DNA from 4 places in the Enterobacter cloacae complex sp. 394I7 genome. Region 3 is predicted to be linked to each of the others. Evidence: predicted binding sites of a transcription regulator. Region 3 holds the regulator's gene; each other region holds the start of a gene.

Region 1 (4,655 bases), on a different contig from region 3:
GGTTCCCCCTCTCGTCGCCAACCTTCTGCTTTTGCTAAGATTTAACAAATCAGATCTCGCTCTCAATGATTAACCACACAACATGTAATGATTTATTTAATTACATTATCATTGACGAGGGAGCATCATGATCACCATTGAGTTTATTGTCATCCTCCTCTGCCTGCTGACAGGTACGCGTTTCGGCGGCATGGGGCTTGGGTTGATAAGCGGTATTGGCCTTTTTATTTTATGTTTTGTCTTTGGTCTGCAACCCGGCAAACCGCCGGTTGACGTGATGCTGACCATTCTCGCCGTCATTGGGTGTGCCGCAACGCTTCAGACCGCAGGCGGCCTGAACGTCATGATGCAATTTGCTGAGCGCCTGCTGCGCAAACATCCTCAACACATCACGCTTCTCGCCCCTTTTACCACCTGGATGCTGACCTTTCTCTGCGGGACCGGACACGTGGTGTACACCATGTTTCCCATCATTGCGGATATCGCCCTGAAAAAAGGGATCCGCCCGGAACGCCCAATGGCCGTGGCATCAGTGGCATCGCAGATGGCAATTACGGCCTCGCCGGTCTCCGTGGCCGTTGTGTCACTGGTCTCCATTCTGGGCGCGCAGCATGGGCTCGGCCACGCGTGGGGAATACTGGAAATTCTCGCCGTCTCGGTTCCTGCCTCACTGTTCGGTGTGGCGATTGCTGCGCTGTGGAGTTTGCGTCGTGGGAAAGCGTTAGCGGACGATAAGGAGTTTCAGGAAAAGCTCAAAGATCCGAAGCAGCGTGAATTCATCTACGGCGGGACGGAAACGTTAATGAATCAACGTTTTCCAAAGCAGGCCTACTGGTCCACGTGGATTTTCTTCGCCGGCATTGCCGTGGTTGTCCTGCTGGGGGCATTCCCTGACCTGCGCCCTGCATTTGAGATAAAAGGAAAAATGACGGCGTTGTCGATGAACCTTGTCATCCAGATGATGATGTTAATTGCCGGTGCCGTAATGCTGATGGCCTGCAAGGTCAATGCGTCTGCCATTTCTAACGGCGCGGTGTTTAAGGCGGGTATGGTCGCGATCTTCTCGGTGTTCGGGGTGGCGTGGATGAGCGATACCTTTTTCCAGGCGCATCTTGATGAGTTAAAGCTGGCGCTGGAAGGCGTGGTGAAAAGCCATCCGTGGACCTACGCGATTGTGCTGTTCCTGGTATCAAAGCTGGTGAACAGCCAGGCGGCAGCCCTGACGGCCGTTGCGCCTATGGGACTGATGCTGGGAATCGACCCGAAAATGCTGATCGCCTTTTTCCCGGCCTCTTACGGCTATTTTGTCCTGCCGACCTACCCAAGCGATTTAGCCTGCATCGGCTTTGACCGTTCGGGCACAACCCGCATCGGCAAATTTATCATTAACCACAGCTTTATTCTGCCGGGATTAATTGGCGTAAGCTGCGCGTGTGCGGCGAGCTATTTACTGGTACAGACGTTCTTTTAAGGTGAGCGAAGGGCGACAAACGGTCGCCCTTTTTAGCGTCAGGCGGGCTTTAGTGAGACTCGCCCTGCGGCGTGAATCGCAGTTCAATCAGCGCGATGGCTTTCTGAATAGCGCGAAGCGTGACCGGGTCAGCCGCAGCGGGATGGCTGTTGAAATCGATATTTTTCAGCTGCGTGGACATCTTCTCGCGCACTTCAACCGGCGCAATAACGTCCAGGACATCAAGGATTTGTTTGATAACTAACTGACAGGCGACAACGTCAGACACCAGCTCCTGATCGGCGCTCAGGTTTTGTGACATGGGGCTTTCTCCTTATTTAAAGGCCGCCATAGTAACAAAACGAAGGCCCATTCATCTCCCTCTCGTCGCTTACGGGCACAAAAAAACCCGCCGAAGCAGGTTTTTTTCATCAGAACATTGCGCCCGGTGGCACGTCTTTGAAAGTGTTGCAGTAGTTAGCCCACATACTTTTCAGGATCTTGCGAAGTTTCATCAGGTAGCTCCATTAACTTGTTATACAACTTTATCGTCAATGTGCTTATAATATGACCATCGTCACAAAAATCAATATTTTTGTGACGCAAATCACAATTTCATGCTTCCTGCCAAACCTGAAAAGTGGGGCTCACGGCACCTGAAAGCGTCAGCCTACGATCCCGCGAACAAAAGCTTCGATCTCTTTGTCCTGGCAATTCTCAAAGAAGCACTGCTGGAAACGCTGACCCGAAACGGCCGTCTTCACCAGCTCGGGATCGATTGCGCGCAGCGTATCCAGATAGTTCTCTTTCACGACCGCCGCTTTAACCTGGTTCAGAATACCGGCGTTACGCACCTGCGGCTCTTTGCGCTCGGGCGGATAACCTTCACCGTTTCGACCCGTGAACGCTTTTTCAAAGATAAACCGAACGTTCAGTTCAGCCCCCCAACCGAAGCCTTTGGCAAACGGCAGGGAGAGCGCGTTACCGTTGTTGATCTGAGCAAACAGGAACGCATCCGCAGGATCAATGCAATAGCCGCAGATAACACCCGGGTGGATGTTCAGCGACATCAATGCTCCCTGCCCCGTACCGCAGCCGGTCACAACAAAATCAACGGCTTTCGCATTCAGTAAAATGCTCGCCATAATCCCCAGATGGATATAGGTCAGGTGATGGTCATTCTCGTCGCTCATGCCCACGTTATAAACCGGGAACCCTTTTTCATCGGCTACCGTTTTCAACTCTTTCAGTATCACCGGGTTTTTCGCGGCCTGGCTGTTTTCCATCATCAGTGCAATTTTCATTTCATCTCTCCTGAATGCGTGGCGGGAGATCCCGCTATGGATACCTTTACCTGTTCACCCTACTATCAAACAAACAACCTTTCAAATTAAATGAAAGGTTGTTTTAAAAAACAAAGACGGGTTCACAATTTAGCGAGAATGAGACCGTACGCCAAACGTGCATTAAAAAGTTAAAGCAAACCTGTTGCCGCTTCAGCCCGTTAGCTAGACTGCAAAAGTACACGCTAAAATCGTATGGGGTTGACCTGTGAATCAGCGCTGCCGGATGCTTCGCTCCCTCTTTCTACTCGCGTTGACGGGTCTGTTGCTTGCTTGCCCCCCTGCCCGGGCAGAAGAGCCTGTACCGGTCTGGATCTTTGATGCTAACAACTTCGAATCCTGGCGCACACCGCAAGGAGAGTGGCAGGGTTTTTATCCTGAACTGATTAAGGCCATCAATAAACAGGCGGGTACGCAGCTGCAGCTGCGGCCGCTCTCCGGTGCCGATATTAGCCAGCGTTTTGCACAAAATGAGTATGGCGTGTATGCCGGGGTATTGCGCACGGAGAAGCGAGCCAGAACCAAAATTCTCTCAGCACGTTTGTTTGATAACGACGTGGTGGCCGCCAGTCCATCGATGACGGTGACAACTGCCGAACAGCTCAGCCATGCCCGGGTGCTGTTCCGTAAAGATGACGCGACGCTCGACAGTGTGCAACAACGTTATCCCGACCTTAAATTTCGTTCTCTGCGCCTCGTCGCCACCAGCGACGAGGCTTTTCGCTTACTGAGCGACAACCAGGCTGATTTCTATATTAATGACGCTCCGGAGATGGAGAATACCCAGCGCTATTATCTGGTCTCCCGGCCCTTTCCTGAGCTACGCATTCCTGTCGTCCTCGCCTTCAGCCCTGACCTGCTTCCCTTGCGGGATAAAATCAATGCGCTGATTGGCACCTGGTATCGCAACGGCGAAATCAACACGATGCTGGAGGAGAGCAAGCGCAATTACCTGCTAAGCCGTATCACCCTGTCAGAGGAGGAGCGAACCTGGATCGCGCATAACCGCCTGCAGATCAACCTGCCCAAAAACGAGAATTTTGCCCCGCTTATCTGGCGGGACAGCAAGGGCTACCACGGCACAGCCATTGATATGATTAACGACATGCGCGATTTACTGGGCATGAAGGTTGATGTCAATTTTATCGATCACTATTCGAGTCTTCCGCGACAGCAGTGGGCGGTTCGATTGATTGATATCGTTGATCGAAGCGACAGTGCGCATGCACAGGGTCGTATCGGCCCCGACATCGCCTGGCACAACGCCTATTACAATCGCAGCAGTCAGCCCTTCTTGTGGAACGAAGAGAGTATTCGCAGCCAGCGCGTCGGCGTAATCGACGGTTCGTTTGCCGCAGCCTATTTACGCCAGCGTTTTGGCAGCGATGTGATCATCGTGACCCGGCCAACCATTGACGGTCTTATCGACGCGATTGAGAACGATGAGATTGACTATATTCTGGGCGACCTCAGTTCGCTGGAGTCCACGCTTCGCGGCAACGAACTGTTTCGCGGGGTGCTGAAAGTCGCGGGGGTCACCCGCTCTGAATTTATTATTGGCCCGTGGGTGGACCCGCAGCATCCGCTCTTTCATCTGCTGACTCAGGTTCATCGCCTGTCAGAATACCGCACACAAATAGAACGTCAGGATGAGCAGAGTTACTTACCCGATTTTTCTAAAAACACGCTGAAGATTATCAGCGTGATTTTGCTGATCGTGGCCCTGTTCAGCATCGGTATGCTGATCATGATGCGTCGCCATTTACGTCAGAACCGGATGGTTAACCGCAATATGGTGCAGGCGCTGGAGAAGGTAAACCGCGCGCACGATGACGAGACCGGCAGCCATATTCAGCGCGTCG
Region 2 (4,655 bases), on a different contig from region 3:
CTTTCGTCAGGGAGTTAAAACGTACTGCGTAGCCGGATACACGGATGGTCAGCTGAGGATATTTCTCAGGGTGTTCCATCGCATCAAGCAGCATTTCACGGTTCATTACGTTCACGTTCAGGTGCTGACCACCTTCAATGGACGCTTCGTGGTGGAAGTAACCATCCATCAGACCCGCGAGGTTAGTTTTACGTACTTCGTCGTCTTTACCCAGCGCATTTGGCACGATAGAGAAGGTGTAAGAGATACCATCTTTCGCGTAAGCAAACGGCAGTTTAGCGACGGAGGTCAGAGAGGCAACAGCACCTTTCTGGTCACGACCGTGCATTGGGTTAGCACCAGGACCGAATGGCGCACCCGCGCGACGACCGTCCGGAGTGTTACCGGTTTTCTTACCATACACAACGTTAGACGTGATGGTCAGAACAGACTGAGTCGGGATAGCGTTACGGTAAGTGGTCAGTTTCTGAATTTTCTTCATGAAACGTTCAACCAGGTCAACCGCCATGTCATCAACGCGAGAGTCGTTGTTACCAAACTGCGGATATTCGCCTTCGATTTCGAAGTCAACAGCCAGACCGTCTTCGTCACGAATTGGTTTAACTTTCGCATATTTGATTGCAGACAGGGAGTCAGCCGCAACGGACAGACCTGCGATACCACACGCCATGGTGCGGATAACGTCACGGTCGTGCAGCGCCATCAGAGAGGCTTCGTAGCTGTACTTGTCGTGCATGTAGTGGATAACGTTCAGGGCAGTGACGTACTGTTTAGCCAGCCAGTCCATGAAGTGATCCATACGCTCCATGACTTCATCGAAGTTCAGAACGTCGCCTTTGATTGGTTCAGACTTAGGACCAACCTGCATTTTCAGTTTTTCATCAACGCCGCCGTTGATTGCGTACAGCATGGTTTTCGCCAGGTTTGCACGCGCACCGAAGAACTGCATTTGTTTACCAACAACCATTGGGCTTACGCAGCATGCGATAGCGTAGTCATCGTTGTTGAAGTCCGGACGCATCAGGTCATCGTTCTCGTACTGCAGAGAAGAGGTGTCGATGGACACTTTAGCGGCGAATTTCTTGAAGTTCAGAGGCAGTTTTTCAGACCACAGAACGGTGATGTTCGGCTCCGGAGAAGGACCCATGGTGTACAGGGTGTTCAGGAAGCGGAAGCTGTTTTTGGTAACCAGAGTACGGCCATCAACACCCATACCACCGATAGATTCCGTTGCCCAGATTGGGTCACCAGAGAACAGCTCATCGTATTCAGGGGTACGCAGGAAGCGAACCATACGCAGTTTCATGACCAGGTGGTCAATCATTTCCTGAGCGTCTTGCTCGGTGATTTTGCCCGCTTTCATATCACGTTCGATGTAAGCATCCAGGAAGGTGGATACACGACCGAAGGACATTGCTGCACCGTTCTGAGACTTAACTGCGGCCAGGTAGCCGAAGTAGGTCCACTGGATAGCTTCCTGAGCGTTGGTTGCAGGACCAGAGATATCGCAGCCATATTTAGCCGCCATTTCTTTGATCTGACCCAGCGCGCGATGCTGTTCAGCGATTTCTTCACGCAGACGGATAGTCGCTTCCAGGTTTACACCGTTTTCCAGATCAGACTGCAGGGAAACAAACTGCGCGTATTTGTCTTTCATCAGGAAGTCGATACCGTACAGCGCAACGCGACGGTAGTCACCGATGATACGGCCACGGCCATAGGCATCTGGCAGACCAGTCAGAACGCCAGATTTACGGCAGTTCAGAATGTCTTTGGTGTAAACATCGAATACACCCTGGTTGTGGGTTTTGCGGTATTCGGTGAAGATTTTTTTCAGCATTGGGTCCAGCTCGCGGTTATACGCTTTGCAGGAACCTTCAACCATTTTGATACCACCGAACGGGATGATCGCACGTTTCAGTGGTGCTTCAGTCTGCAGACCAACGATTTTCTCAAGGGCTTTGTTAATGTAGCCAGCATCGTGAGAAGTGATGGTAGAAGCAACGGAGGTGTCAAAATCAACTGGCGCGTGAGTGCGGTTTTCCAGTTTTACGCCTTCCATTACGCTGTCCCACAGCTTGGTGGTCGCGTCAGTTGCACCAGCCAGGAAGGATTCGTCACCTTCATACGGGGTATAGTTTTTCTGAATGAAGTCACGTACGTTTACTTCATTCTGCCAGTCACCTTTCGCAAAACCTTCCCAGGCTGTGGCTAACTTTTCATTAAGCTCGGACATGTAACACCTACCTTCTTAAGTGGATTTTTTATTTACTGCCTGAGATAACCATCAATGATGGTCGTCGCCACGCAGGTAAATGACCCAGTATGTCAACCCAACTAACAGACCCCCACCGATAATGTTCCCGATAGTGACAGGGATCAGGTTATCAGTAATGAAATTCATAATAGTCAGGTGAGAGAAACTTTCCGGGGTTGAACCAACAGCAGTCCAGAACTCCGGGCTTGCAAAGTTGCGGATTACAATTCCCATTGGGATCATAAACATGTTCGCAATACTGTGCTCGAAGCCGCTGGCAACAAACATCGCAACCGGCAGAACCATAATCATGGCTTTATCCATCAGGCTACGACCCGAGTAGCTCATCCAGACAGCCAGGCAGACCATCAGGTTAGCGAGGATGCCGAGAGCAACGGCTTCGATAAATGTGTGGTGCATTTTGTGGTCTGCGGTCTGCAGGACGTTGAGTCCCCAGCCACCGTTGGCGGTCATATACTCGCCAGAGAGCCACATCAACAGAACAAAGAGCAGACAGCCAATCAGGTTGCCAACATAGACATTAAGCCAGTTGCGCGCCAGTTGACCCCAGGTAATTCTTCCGCTGGCTTTTGCCACGACAATCAACACTGTAGAAGTGAAGAGGTCGGCGCCGCAGATGACGCAAAGAATCAGTCCCAGTGAGAAGCAAATACCGCCAATCAGTTTCGCCATGCCGAAAGGCATCGCGGCAGTACCGGTGGTGGCAGTGATGTAGAAGACAAACGCGATAGAGATGAACACACCAGCCGTGATCGCCAGATAGAACGTCTTCATCGGGTGTTTCGTTGCTTTATAGACACCCGCTTCTTCGGCAACTTTGGCCATAGCAGCTGGGAGTAAAAGATCAAAAGGGTTGTCAGCTTTCACACTAACTCTCTCTTTATTAAGTCGGCGACGAGATACTAACAAAGCATTATAGAAGAGAAATTGATATAGATCATATCTCGCCTGGCTTATAGGCCCGCAATGTGTATGGATTTACAGCAAAAGCGGAGTAAGTATTTGATTATCCGTATAAAAATAAATTTTAAAAGTTATGAAAAGAGTTGAATTATTTCTTTCGGCCCCCTCTGCAACAGTTAATTAATATGGAGTAATTACCATAAAAAGTAACAGTAAAGCCCAGGTAAATATTATTATATTTACCCATATTTAACTTTATTATTACAATCAACAGTCATTGCCGAAAAAAATAAAAAAACGGGGCAATGAAATTGCCCCGTAATATAGCCCAGACGATTGAATACGCCTACAGCTGATAATGTTATATGCGCTTATTTTGACCAGTAAGCGGATTTCGCCTTCTGCAATTTTTCATACGCTTTCAGCAGAGACTGATGTGCCGGAAAGGCTTTCAGGTCGCTATCCACAGCCTGAAGACCGTAGAACGGCGCTTCACCGCTCAGTGCTGCGCTGGCGGCTTCAACGGCGTCAGCACCGTACATGCGAACAAACGCATTCAGGTATTGCAGCGGCTGACGATCTTCTTCCTGCGCGAGAAGCAGCAGGGTTTGCAGGCAGCGATAGTAGTTAGTGCGTTCGGCAGAGAAGACAGACTGGTTAAATTCCATAGTCCACTCGGTCCAGGCCAGGGCCTGATCCAGATCGCCACCAGCCAGTGCCAGCATTGCTTTCAGCTCACCAATACGCAGGGTATACCAGCCGTTATCTTTACCGGTCGCCAGACCCAGCAGCTCGCGTACGCGGGTGAAGTCATCATGGCCTTCCTCGTCCAGTTGCGCGATCAGGTTCAGGTAATCTTCTTTTTCCCATTCGCTGCCCGGCAAGGCCAGCAGGGTTTCACGCAGGTGCGCGCCCATGCTGTTGTTCGCCAGCCACAGATCTTCTGCCGGATAGATGTCGGACATGCCCGGCACCAGAATGCGGCAGGCGTACACGCCAAGGTGTTCGTAGTCAGCGATGTAGACTTCTTTATCTTCCGCCTTAAAGATAGCCATCAGCGTGGCGAACTCTTCTTCGGTGGTACCTGCAAAGCTCCAGTCGACGAACGGATAGTCCGCGTCCTGCTTAAACAGATCCCAGGAGATCAAACCGCTGGAGTCGATGAAGTGGGTTTCAAGGTTGGTGTGCTCGGCCACTTCTTCATCGTCAAAGGTCGGTGGCGTAAACACGTCCAGATCTTTCAGGCCACGGCCCTGCAGTAACTCGGTGACGGTACGCTCCAGCGCCACGCCAAAGTCAGGGTGCGCGCCGAAAGAGGCGAAGCAGGTTCCGTTTTCAGGGTTAAACAGCACCACACAGATAACCGGGTATTTACCGCCCAGTGAGCCGTCATAGGCAAAGATTGGGAAACCTTCCGCTTCCAGCCTGGCGATGGATTCCACCACGCCCGGGTAGCGCGCCAGCACGTCAGCCG
Region 3 (4,655 bases):
CCGGAACCGACCGACGTCCTGTTTTACGAAGGGTTGCACGGTGGCGTGGTGACGCCGCAGCATGACGTGGCGCGTCACGTGGATCTGCTGGTTGGCGTGGTGCCCATCGTGAACCTTGAGTGGATCCAGAAGCTGACGCGTGACATCAGCGAGCGCGGCCATTCACGCGAGGCGGTGATGGATTCCGTCGTGCGCTCCATGGAAGACTACATTACTTACCTGACGCCGCAGTTCTCCCGCACGCATATCAACTTCCAGCGCGTACCGACAGTGGACACCTCTAACCCGTTCGCCGCCAAAAGTATCCCGTCGCTGGATGAGAGCTTTGTGGTTATCCATTTCCGCAATCTCGACGGCATTGATTACCCCTGGCTGCTGGCGATGCTGCAGGGCTCATTTATTTCGCACATGAATACGTTAGTGGTTCCGGGCGGAAAAATGGGGCTGGCAATGGAATTAATTATGATGCCGCTGGTGCAGCGGTTGATAGAAGGGAAGAAAATCGCCTGATGATTTCCCTCTCCGCGTGGGAGAGGGCTTCGGTGAGGGCATCGGGGTGAACGATGCCCCCCAATATCAGGCGTCGATCACTTCATACGAATGCGTAATTTTTACCGCTTTCTCGAGCATTAACGCGACCGAGCAGTATTTCTCCGCTGAAAGATCGACCGCGCGTGAGACCGCCGCGTCTTTCAGTTCTTTCCCGCTGACGATGAAATGCAGGTTAATGTGGGTGAACAGGCGTGGTGCCTCTTCGCGGCGTTCTGAGGTGAGTTTTACTTCGCAGTCGGTCACATCGTGCCGGCCTTTTTGCAGGATCGACACCACATCAATTGCGCTGCATCCACCTGCTGCCATCAGCACCATTTCCATTGGGCTTGGTGCTTTATCGCCGGAGTTACCATCCATCAAAATCTGGTGTCCTGAAGCGGACTCGCCCAGGAACGTTAAACCTTCAACCCATTTCACACGCGCTTGCATATTCACTCACTCCAACGTTGCATTTTTGGTGACAGATTACGCGTGCGTTACATTTCTCGCAATGGAAGGCGACCTGCGTCATGCTGAAGCGAGACACCAGGAGACACGCGGCGAAAGCTATGCTAAAACACTCAGGATGCTACAGTAATACATTGACGTTACACATGTATGCAGAGGACATCAAACTTTACTGGCTGCGAAACGTTACGATAGCCGACTTCCCAGGGTATGGGTAAGAATTCGATTGCAACCCCAGAGTCCGGATGCATCTTATGACTCTGGTGACAGCTTATAACAGAGGATAACAGCGCATGGTGCTTGGCAAACCGCAAACAGACCCGACTCTCGAATGGTTCTTGTCTCATTGCCACATTCATAAGTACCCATCGAAGAGCACGCTGATTCACCAGGGTGAAAAAGCGGAAACGTTGTATTACATCGTCAAAGGCTCGGTGGCAGTGCTGATCAAAGATGAAGAAGGGAAAGAGATGATCCTTTCTTATCTGAACCAGGGCGATTTCATCGGTGAACTGGGCCTGTTTGAAGAAGGCCAGGAACGTAGCGCCTGGGTTCGTGCAAAGACAGCATGTGAAGTGGCTGAAATTTCCTACAAGAAATTCCGTCAGTTGATTCAAGTTAACCCTGACATCCTGATGCGTCTTTCTTCGCAGATGGCGCGCCGTCTGCAGGTGACATCTGAGAAAGTGGGTAACCTCGCCTTCCTGGACGTGACCGGCCGTATCGCTCAGACCCTGCTGAATCTGGCGAAACAACCCGATGCGATGACTCACCCTGATGGCATGCAAATTAAAATTACCCGTCAGGAAATCGGTCAGATTGTCGGTTGCTCCCGTGAAACAGTGGGCCGTATTCTGAAAATGCTGGAAGATCAGAACCTGATCTCCGCACACGGTAAAACCATCGTGGTTTACGGAACGCGTTAATTCCGCTCAAACGGCGTGCCATCGCAAGGTGTCACGCCGTTTTTGTCTCTATTCCCCATGTGGCGCAGGCTGATTTATCACCCGGAAGTTAACTACGCACTGCGGCAAACGCTGGTGTTGTGCCTTCCTGTGGCCGTGGGCCTGATTCTGGGCCATCTTCAGCAAGGTCTGCTCTTCTCTCTCGTTCCCGCCTGCTGCAACATTGCCGGTCTGGATACACCGCATAAGCGCTTTTTCAAACGGCTGATCGTGGGCGGCTCGCTGTTTGCGGGTTGTAGCCTCGCCGTACAGCTTTTGCTGGCCCGCGATATCCCGCTGCCGCTGATCCTCACCGTCCTGGCGATGACCCTGGGCGTAACCGCTGAGATCAGCTCACTGCACGCACGTTTGCTTCCCGCGTCGCTGATTGCCGCCATCTTCACGCTGAGCCTTGCGGGCAACATGCCGGTGTGGGAGCCGCTGCTGATCTACGCCCTCGGTACGCTGTGGTACGGGCTGTTTAACTGGTTTTGGTTCTGGCTGTGGCGGGAACAGCCGCTGCGGGAATCCCTGAGCCTGCTCTACGTGCAGCTGGCGGATTACTGTGAAGCCAAATACACCTTGCTCACCCAGCATACCGATCCAGAAAAATCACTGCCGCCGCTGCTGACGCGTCAGCAAAAGGTGGTGGACCTGATAAGCCAGTGTTATCAACAGCTGCATATGCTCGCCGCCAATAAGAACCACGAATATAAGCGGCTGCTGCGCGTCTTCCAGGTGGGGCTGGACTTACAGGAGCATATCTCCGTGAGCCTGCACCAGCCGCAGGAGGTGCAAAAACTGGTCGAGCGCAGCCATGCCGAAGCGGTGATCCGCTGGAACGCGCAAACCGTCTCCGCGCGCCTTCGGGTGCTGGCTGACGATATTCTGTATCACCGCTACCCCACGCGCTTTAACATGGACAAACAGCTCGGCGCGCTGGAGAAGATTGCCCGTCAGCATGAAGACAACCCGGTGGGTCAGTTTGCCGCCTGGCACTTCAGCCGTATCGCCCGCGTGTTACGAACCCAGCGTCCGCTTTATCCGCGCGACCTGATGGCCGACAAACAAAAACGCCTGCCGCTGCTGCCGGCGCTCAGAAGCTACCTCTCCCTTAAATCATCTGCCCTGCGCAACGCCGCGCGAATTAGCGTGATGCTAAGCATTGCCAGCCTGATGGGCATGGCGCTGCATCTGCCCAAACCGTACTGGATTTTAATGACCATCCTCTTTGTCACCCAGAACGGCTATGGCGCGACGCGGGTGCGCATTCTGCACCGGGCAGGCGGAACGATGGCGGGGCTGATCATTGCGGGCGTTACGCTGCACTTTCACGTGCCGGAAGGCTATACGCTGGCAGGGATGCTGGTGATCACGATGGTGAGCTACCTGATCATCCGCAAAAACTACGGCTGGGCGATGGTGGGCTTTACGGTAACGGCGGTGTATACCCTGCAGTTGCTCACGCTCAACGGCGAGCAGTTTATTATCGCCAGGCTGGTCGATACCCTGATCGGCTGCCTGATTGCCTTTGGCGGCATGGTCTGGCTGTGGCCTCAGTGGCAAAGCGGGCTGCTCAGACAGAACGCCCATGATGCGCTGGAGGCCGACCAGCAGGCCATTCGCCTGATCTTGAGTGACGACCCGCAGCCCTCTCCGCTGGCGTATCAGCGGATGAAGGTCAACCAGGCGCATAACGCCCTGTTTAACTCGCTGAATCAGGCCATGCAGGAGCCCGGCTTTAACTCGCACTATCTGGCGGACATGAAGCTCTGGGTGACGCACAGCCAGTTTATCGTTGAGCATATCAACGCCATGACCACGCTGGCGCGGGAACATACGATGCTGACGCCCGATCTGGCGCAGCGCTACCTGCAGTCGTGTGAGATTGCCCTGCAGCGGTGTCAGCAGCGACTCGAGTATGACGCGCCTGGCGAGTCAGGGGATTCGAACATTCTGGAGGCGCCAGAGACGCTCACCCACGGGCCAATGAGCACCCTGGAGCAGCATCTGCAGCGCGTTCTCGGGCATCTGAACACCATGCACACCATTTCGTCGGTAGCATGGCGTCAGCGCCCTCACCACGGGATATGGTTAACCCGTCGCTTAACGCGAACGGAGTCTTAAGCGTTTACGATCTTCGCGACCGCCGCGGCAAAACGGTTTAACCCGTCTTCAATGTCCTGATTTTCGACCACCAGCGACGGCGCAAAGCGCATCACGTCCGGCCCGGCATTGAGCACCATCACCCCTTCATGGGCGGCGGCGTGCAGGAAATCGCGCGCGCGGCCTTTGTACTGTGGCTTCAACTCCGCGCCGATCAGTAACCCCATCCCGCGGATCTCGCTGAAGACGTCATACTGGTCATCAATCTGCTGCAAATGCGTCACGAAAAGCTCACGCTTCGCGTTGACGCCGCTCAGAACCTCAGGGGTGTTGATAATGTCGAACGCGGCACCCGCGACGGCACTCGCCAGCGGGTTACCGCCGTATGTGGAACCGTGGGAACCCACGTGGAACGCGGAGGCAATCTCCTGCGTCGTTAATACCGCACTGACCGGGAAGCCGCCGCCGAGCGCTTTGGCGCTGGTCAGAATATCCGGCGTCACGCCGTAATGCATGTAGGCAAACAGGGAGCCGGTACGGCCCATCCCGCACTGCACTTCATCAAATACCAGCAGCGCCTGATGCTCATCGCACAGGTCGCGCAGC
Region 4 (4,655 bases), on a different contig from region 3:
GGCCTACGCCTGGCTGCTGACCCCGCATCCGAAAGCGATGACTACCGATGCGCAAAAACGTCTGGAGGCTATCGCATCGCTGGAAGATCTGGGCGCGGGCTTCGCGCTGGCGACACACGACCTTGAGATCCGCGGTGCAGGTGAACTTCTGGGCGAAGACCAGAGCGGCTCGATGGAAACCATCGGCTTCTCGCTCTATATGGAGCTGCTGGAAAATGCGGTCGATGCCCTGAAGGCCGGACGTGAGCCATCGCTGGAAGATCTGACCAGCCAGCAAACTGAGGTGGAACTGCGCATGCCTTCCCTGCTACCGGATGATTTTATTCCGGATGTGAACACACGTCTGTCGTTCTACAAACGTATCGCCAGTGCGAAAAATGAGAACGAACTGGATGAAATTAAAGTAGAGCTGATCGATCGCTTTGGCCTGTTGCCGGATGCCGCGAGAAACCTGCTGGATATTGCGAGGCTGCGCCAGCAGGCACAAAAGCTGGGCATTCGTAAGCTCGAAGGCAATGAAAAAGGTGGCGTGATTGAATTTGCCGAGAAGAATCACGTTAATCCGATGTGGCTAATCGGTCTGCTCCAGAAACAGCCGCAGCATTTCCGTCTGGATGGTCCAACGCGTCTGAAATTTACGCAGGAGCTGACGGATCGTAAAAACCGGATGGAGTGGGTTCGTCACTTTATGCGTCAGCTGGAAGAGAACGCTGTCGCATAATTCCCCTTCCCCCCGTTGGCGCAATGCTTACGGGGGGACAATTTACAAACTCTTTGCACTTCACCTGGATTTCCCGACATACCCATTCGCCATAATTATCGTTAACGCCTTATAAAACAATAACCTTATTATTTATATGGATTATGGTGATGATGACCTTTTCGCGTTTTACCCGCTTGATAACCGTGTTTGCGCTGGCAGCAACGGTCGCTGTTGCGCTTCCTGCACGCGCAAATACCTGGCCTCTTCCCCCTGCTGGCAGCAAGGTCGTGGGCGAAAACCGTTTTCATGTGGTTGAAAATAATGGGGGATCGCTCGAAGCGATTGCCAAAAAATATAACGTAGGCTTTCTGGCTCTGCTGCAGGCTAACCCTGGCGTCGACCCCTATGTGCCACGTGCTGGCAGCGTCCTGACCATCCCGTTGCAGACCATTCTCCCGGATGTCGCGCGCGAAGGGATCGTGATAAACCTTGCCGAGCTGCGTCTTTACTATTACCCACCGGGTAAAAATGAAGTCACCGTTTATCCAATCGGTATTGGCCAACTGGGCGGCGACACGCTGACCCCAACAATGGTCACCACCGTATCGGATAAACGTGCCAACCCAACCTGGACGCCAACGGCTAATATTCGTGCTCGCTATAAAGCACAGGGGATTGATTTGCCGGCTGTGGTGCCAGCGGGTCCGGAGAATCCGATGGGTCACCACGCGATCCGTCTTGCGGCCTATGGTGGCGTTTACCTTCTGCATGGAACAAATGCGGATTTCGGTATCGGGATGCGCGTCAGTTCCGGCTGTATTCGTCTGCGCGATGATGATATCAAGACGCTCTATAGCGTGATCGCGCCTGGTACCCGAGTGAATATTATTAATACGCCCATTAAGGTTTCTGAGGAGCCGGGTGGCGTAAGACTGGTTGAAATTCACCAGCCGTTATCGAAAAACATTGGCGACGATCCGCAGACACTGCCAATTAATCTGAATGCCGCGATGGTGAGCTTTAAAACGAATGCCCGCACGGATGGCATCGTGATGGAGCGTGCGATGGAGGCGCGTTCCGGGATGCCCACCGATGTCACCCGGCATCAGGATGTCACCCAGCAGTCGATGTGATCCCCAATAAAAAAAGCCCTGCTGAGCAGGGCTTTTTTACAGTGGCATCGCAGTGGCATAAATGAGGGTTTAGCCCGGCTTATTTGTAGATAACAGCGGTGCCGTGCAGGGTGTTAGGACCGGTCACTGAGGTGATGCGGAAAGATTTTGCACCCATCTCGTCAGCTTTCTGCGCCAGCTGATCTTCCAGTGAGCCCAGGTTAGTCCCGGCAGAAGCAGAGATAGTCCCGACTTTATGCTGATCAGCAGGGGTTGATTGCACTTCAACCGCAGCGAAGCTTGCAAAAGAAAGTGAACTCAGAACAGCAGCAGCGATGAGGGTTTTTACGTTTTTCATGATTTTTACCTTTGGGCAGATGATTTGGAGGTCGTTAGCCATTTAGTTAACGATCGATAGGTAAATAATAAATGTGATCCAGCTCACGCGTCAACATCTTTTTATAACGAACATTAATTAAATTTTAAATTCGTTATTTTTCATACCCATATGATTAATTTATTTTTCTCTCATCAGTGCTGGTGGTCACCCGCGATTATTTTTATAATGATTATTCAACAAACCAACAGAGGACCAACGGCAAATGACAACCGACGTGACGAGTTGCGCGAAGAAAAGCCGTGGCCGACCAAAAGTGTTCGACAGGGATGCAGCGCTTGATAAGGCCATGACTCTCTTCTGGCAACATGGGTATGAAGCGACCTCGCTTTCCGATCTGGTGGAAGCTACCGGTGCCAAAGCACCCACGCTGTATGCTGAATTCACCAATAAAGAGGGGCTGTTCAGGGCAGTGCTGGACAGATACATTTCGCGCTTTGCGGCGAAACACGAAGCCCAGCTGTTTTGTGAAGAGAAAAGCGTAGAACAGGCGCTACGGGACTACTTCACCACCGTCGCGACCTGCTTCACCAGTAAAGATACCCCTGCGGGCTGCTTTATGATTAACACCTCTGCCACCCTTGCGGCCTCCTCAAAAGAGATTGCCAACACGGTGAAATCGCGCCATGCCATGCAGGAAGAGACGCTAAGCGCGTTCCTGTCTCAGCGCCAACAACGAGGTGAAATTCCTGCGCATTGCAATCCACAGATGCTGGCGCAATACCTGAACTGTATTTTGCAGGGTATGTCGATAAGCGCCCGTGAAGGGGCTACGCTGGAAAAACTGCAAACAATTACCGCGACCACGCTGAAACTGTGGCCTGAACTGCTCAAAATCTGACGCAAAAAAAAGCTCCTCAGCCTGAGCGCTTGAGGAGCTAAGTTCAGAGAACATCTTTTTTACACTTTGTTATTCAGTACCAGCTGGCCGTTTCCATCCAGCGGAATTTGAGTGCCCGGGTCTTTATCCATGCGGATCTTGCCCTGCTGATCGCCAATTTTGTACGTCACGTCGTAACCCAGCATTTTCTCCGACTTGTCATAGACGGTTTTGCAGCGCTGCTGAGTCGTCGTGTACGTGTCGTTATCCTGCATAGCGCCCTGCACCTGGTTACCGGCATAGCCGCCGCCCAGCGCGCCGACCACGGTCGCCACATCTTTACCACGACCACCACCAAACTGATGGCCAATCACACCACCGGCAACCGCACCCAGTACTGAACCGGCGATACGGTTTTCATCCTGTACCGGACGGCGATGGGTCACGGAGACGTTACGGCACTCCTGACGAGGCGTTTTCACGGTTTCTTTAATCGGGGTAGCAGACACGACCTGAGCGTATTGTGGGCCGCGATCCAGTACGTTGAGACTGGCAACGGCAGCCACACCTAACGCAGCAGCGACGCCAATCCCTATACCCGCCAACATTGATTTATTCACGGGACTTCCTCCTTTGTTGCTATTGGTAACAATTTTGCAATGCAGGTCGCGCTTCGCCAATAAGACAAAGGATCAAAAAGTGGACGTGGAGGAGAGATATATCGTGTTTAGGAGAACTCTTAAGCACTCAATGTACGTTGAGCAGCATGATATGCTAAAAATTCCCTCCGGAGGCCCCGGAGGGAGAGAATATTAGTGCAGCTTCAGGCGTGGTCGAATAACGCGGTTGATTCGTCCCACCAGCATCATCAGCCCGGTTTTGAAGTAACCGTGCAGGGCAATCTGGTGCATACGATAGAGCGAGATATAGACAAAGCGTGCAATACGCCCTTCCACCATCATAGAGCCGCGCATCAGGTTACCCATCAGGCTGCCGACAGTAGAGAAGTTCGAGAGCGATACCAGAGAACCATGGTCTTTATAGACATAGGCTTTCATCGGCTTACCTTTGTACTGCGCCAGAATATTGTGCAGTACCAGGCTTGCCATCTGGTGCGCTGCCTGAGCACGCGGAGGCACAAAACCGCCCTCCGGACGCGCGCAGGAAGCACAGTCGCCGATGGCGAAAATGTCCGGATCGCGTGTGGTTTGCAGGGTCGGCTCGGTCACCAGCTGGTTAATACGGTTCGTTTCCAGCCCGCCAATCTCTTTCATAAAATCAGGTGCTTTGATGCCAGCAGCCCAGACCATCAGGTCTGCTTTGATGTACTCGCCATCTTTGGTATGCAGGCCGCCGCCGTCCGCGCTGGTTACCATGGTTTGGGTCAGAACCCGCACGCCCAGCTTGGTCAGTTCATTATGCGCCGCACCGGAAATGCGCGGAGGCAGCGCCGGCAGAATACGTTCACCCGCTTCAACCAGCGTCACGTTCAGCGCGTCATTGGTTAAGCCTTTATAGCCGTAGCTGTGCAGCTGTTTCACCGCGTTGTGCAGCTCAGCAGAAAGCTCGACGCCCGTCGCCCCCCCACCAACAATCGCGATATTAACCTTCCCGTTCGCACCC

The links. Region 3 encodes CRP, which controls carbon source genes, mostly activating them, when cyclic AMP is high. Its sites were predicted from a motif close to ATGTGANNNNNNTCACAT; they were not measured.
Region 1: azuC (stress response protein AzuC) is a predicted target of CRP. The motif match lies at 2,046-2,063, and genes of this name have one in related genera.
Region 2: focA (formate transporter FocA) is a predicted target of CRP. The motif match lies at 3,204-3,221, and genes of this name have one in related genera.
Region 4: bhsA (multiple stress resistance protein BhsA) is a predicted target of CRP. The motif match lies at 2,245-2,262, and genes of this name have one in related genera.

Annotation. Positions count from the first base shown of each region.
Region 1 is NZ_JBXWCR010000001.1:1,803,936-1,808,590, forward strand. It holds gene AC2FAP_RS08780 (anaerobic C4-dicarboxylate transporter) at 128-1,471, shown strand; gene AC2FAP_RS08785 (DUF2766 family protein) at 1,521-1,772, opposite strand; gene azuC (stress response protein AzuC) at 1,882-1,965, opposite strand; gene AC2FAP_RS08795 (RpiB/LacA/LacB family sugar-phosphate isomerase) at 2,116-2,754, opposite strand; gene AC2FAP_RS08800 (HD domain-containing phosphohydrolase) at 3,002-4,655, shown strand, end outside.
Region 2 is NZ_JBXWCR010000001.1:485,845-490,499, forward strand. It holds gene pflB (formate C-acetyltransferase) at 1-2,236, opposite strand, end outside; gene focA (formate transporter FocA) at 2,288-3,145, opposite strand; gene ycaO (30S ribosomal protein S12 methylthiotransferase accessory factor YcaO) at 3,553-4,655, opposite strand, start outside.
Region 3 is NZ_JBXWCR010000006.1:22,088-26,742, forward strand. It holds gene AC2FAP_RS18540 (phosphoribulokinase) at 1-510, shown strand, start outside; gene AC2FAP_RS18545 (OsmC family protein) at 577-981, opposite strand; gene crp (cAMP-activated global transcriptional regulator CRP) at 1,293-1,925, shown strand; gene AC2FAP_RS18555 (YccS/YhfK family putative transporter) at 1,983-4,070, shown strand; gene argD (bifunctional acetylornithine/succinyldiaminopimelate transaminase) at 4,067-4,655, opposite strand, start outside.
Region 4 is NZ_JBXWCR010000001.1:703,984-708,638, reverse strand. It holds gene mfd (transcription-repair coupling factor) at 1-721, shown strand, start outside; gene ldtC (L,D-transpeptidase LdtC) at 871-1,836, shown strand; gene bhsA (multiple stress resistance protein BhsA) at 1,916-2,173, opposite strand; gene comR (TetR family copper-responsive transcriptional repressor ComR) at 2,418-3,053, shown strand; gene AC2FAP_RS03415 (glycine zipper 2TM domain-containing protein) at 3,113-3,652, opposite strand; gene AC2FAP_RS03410 (NAD(P)/FAD-dependent oxidoreductase) at 3,845-4,655, opposite strand, start outside.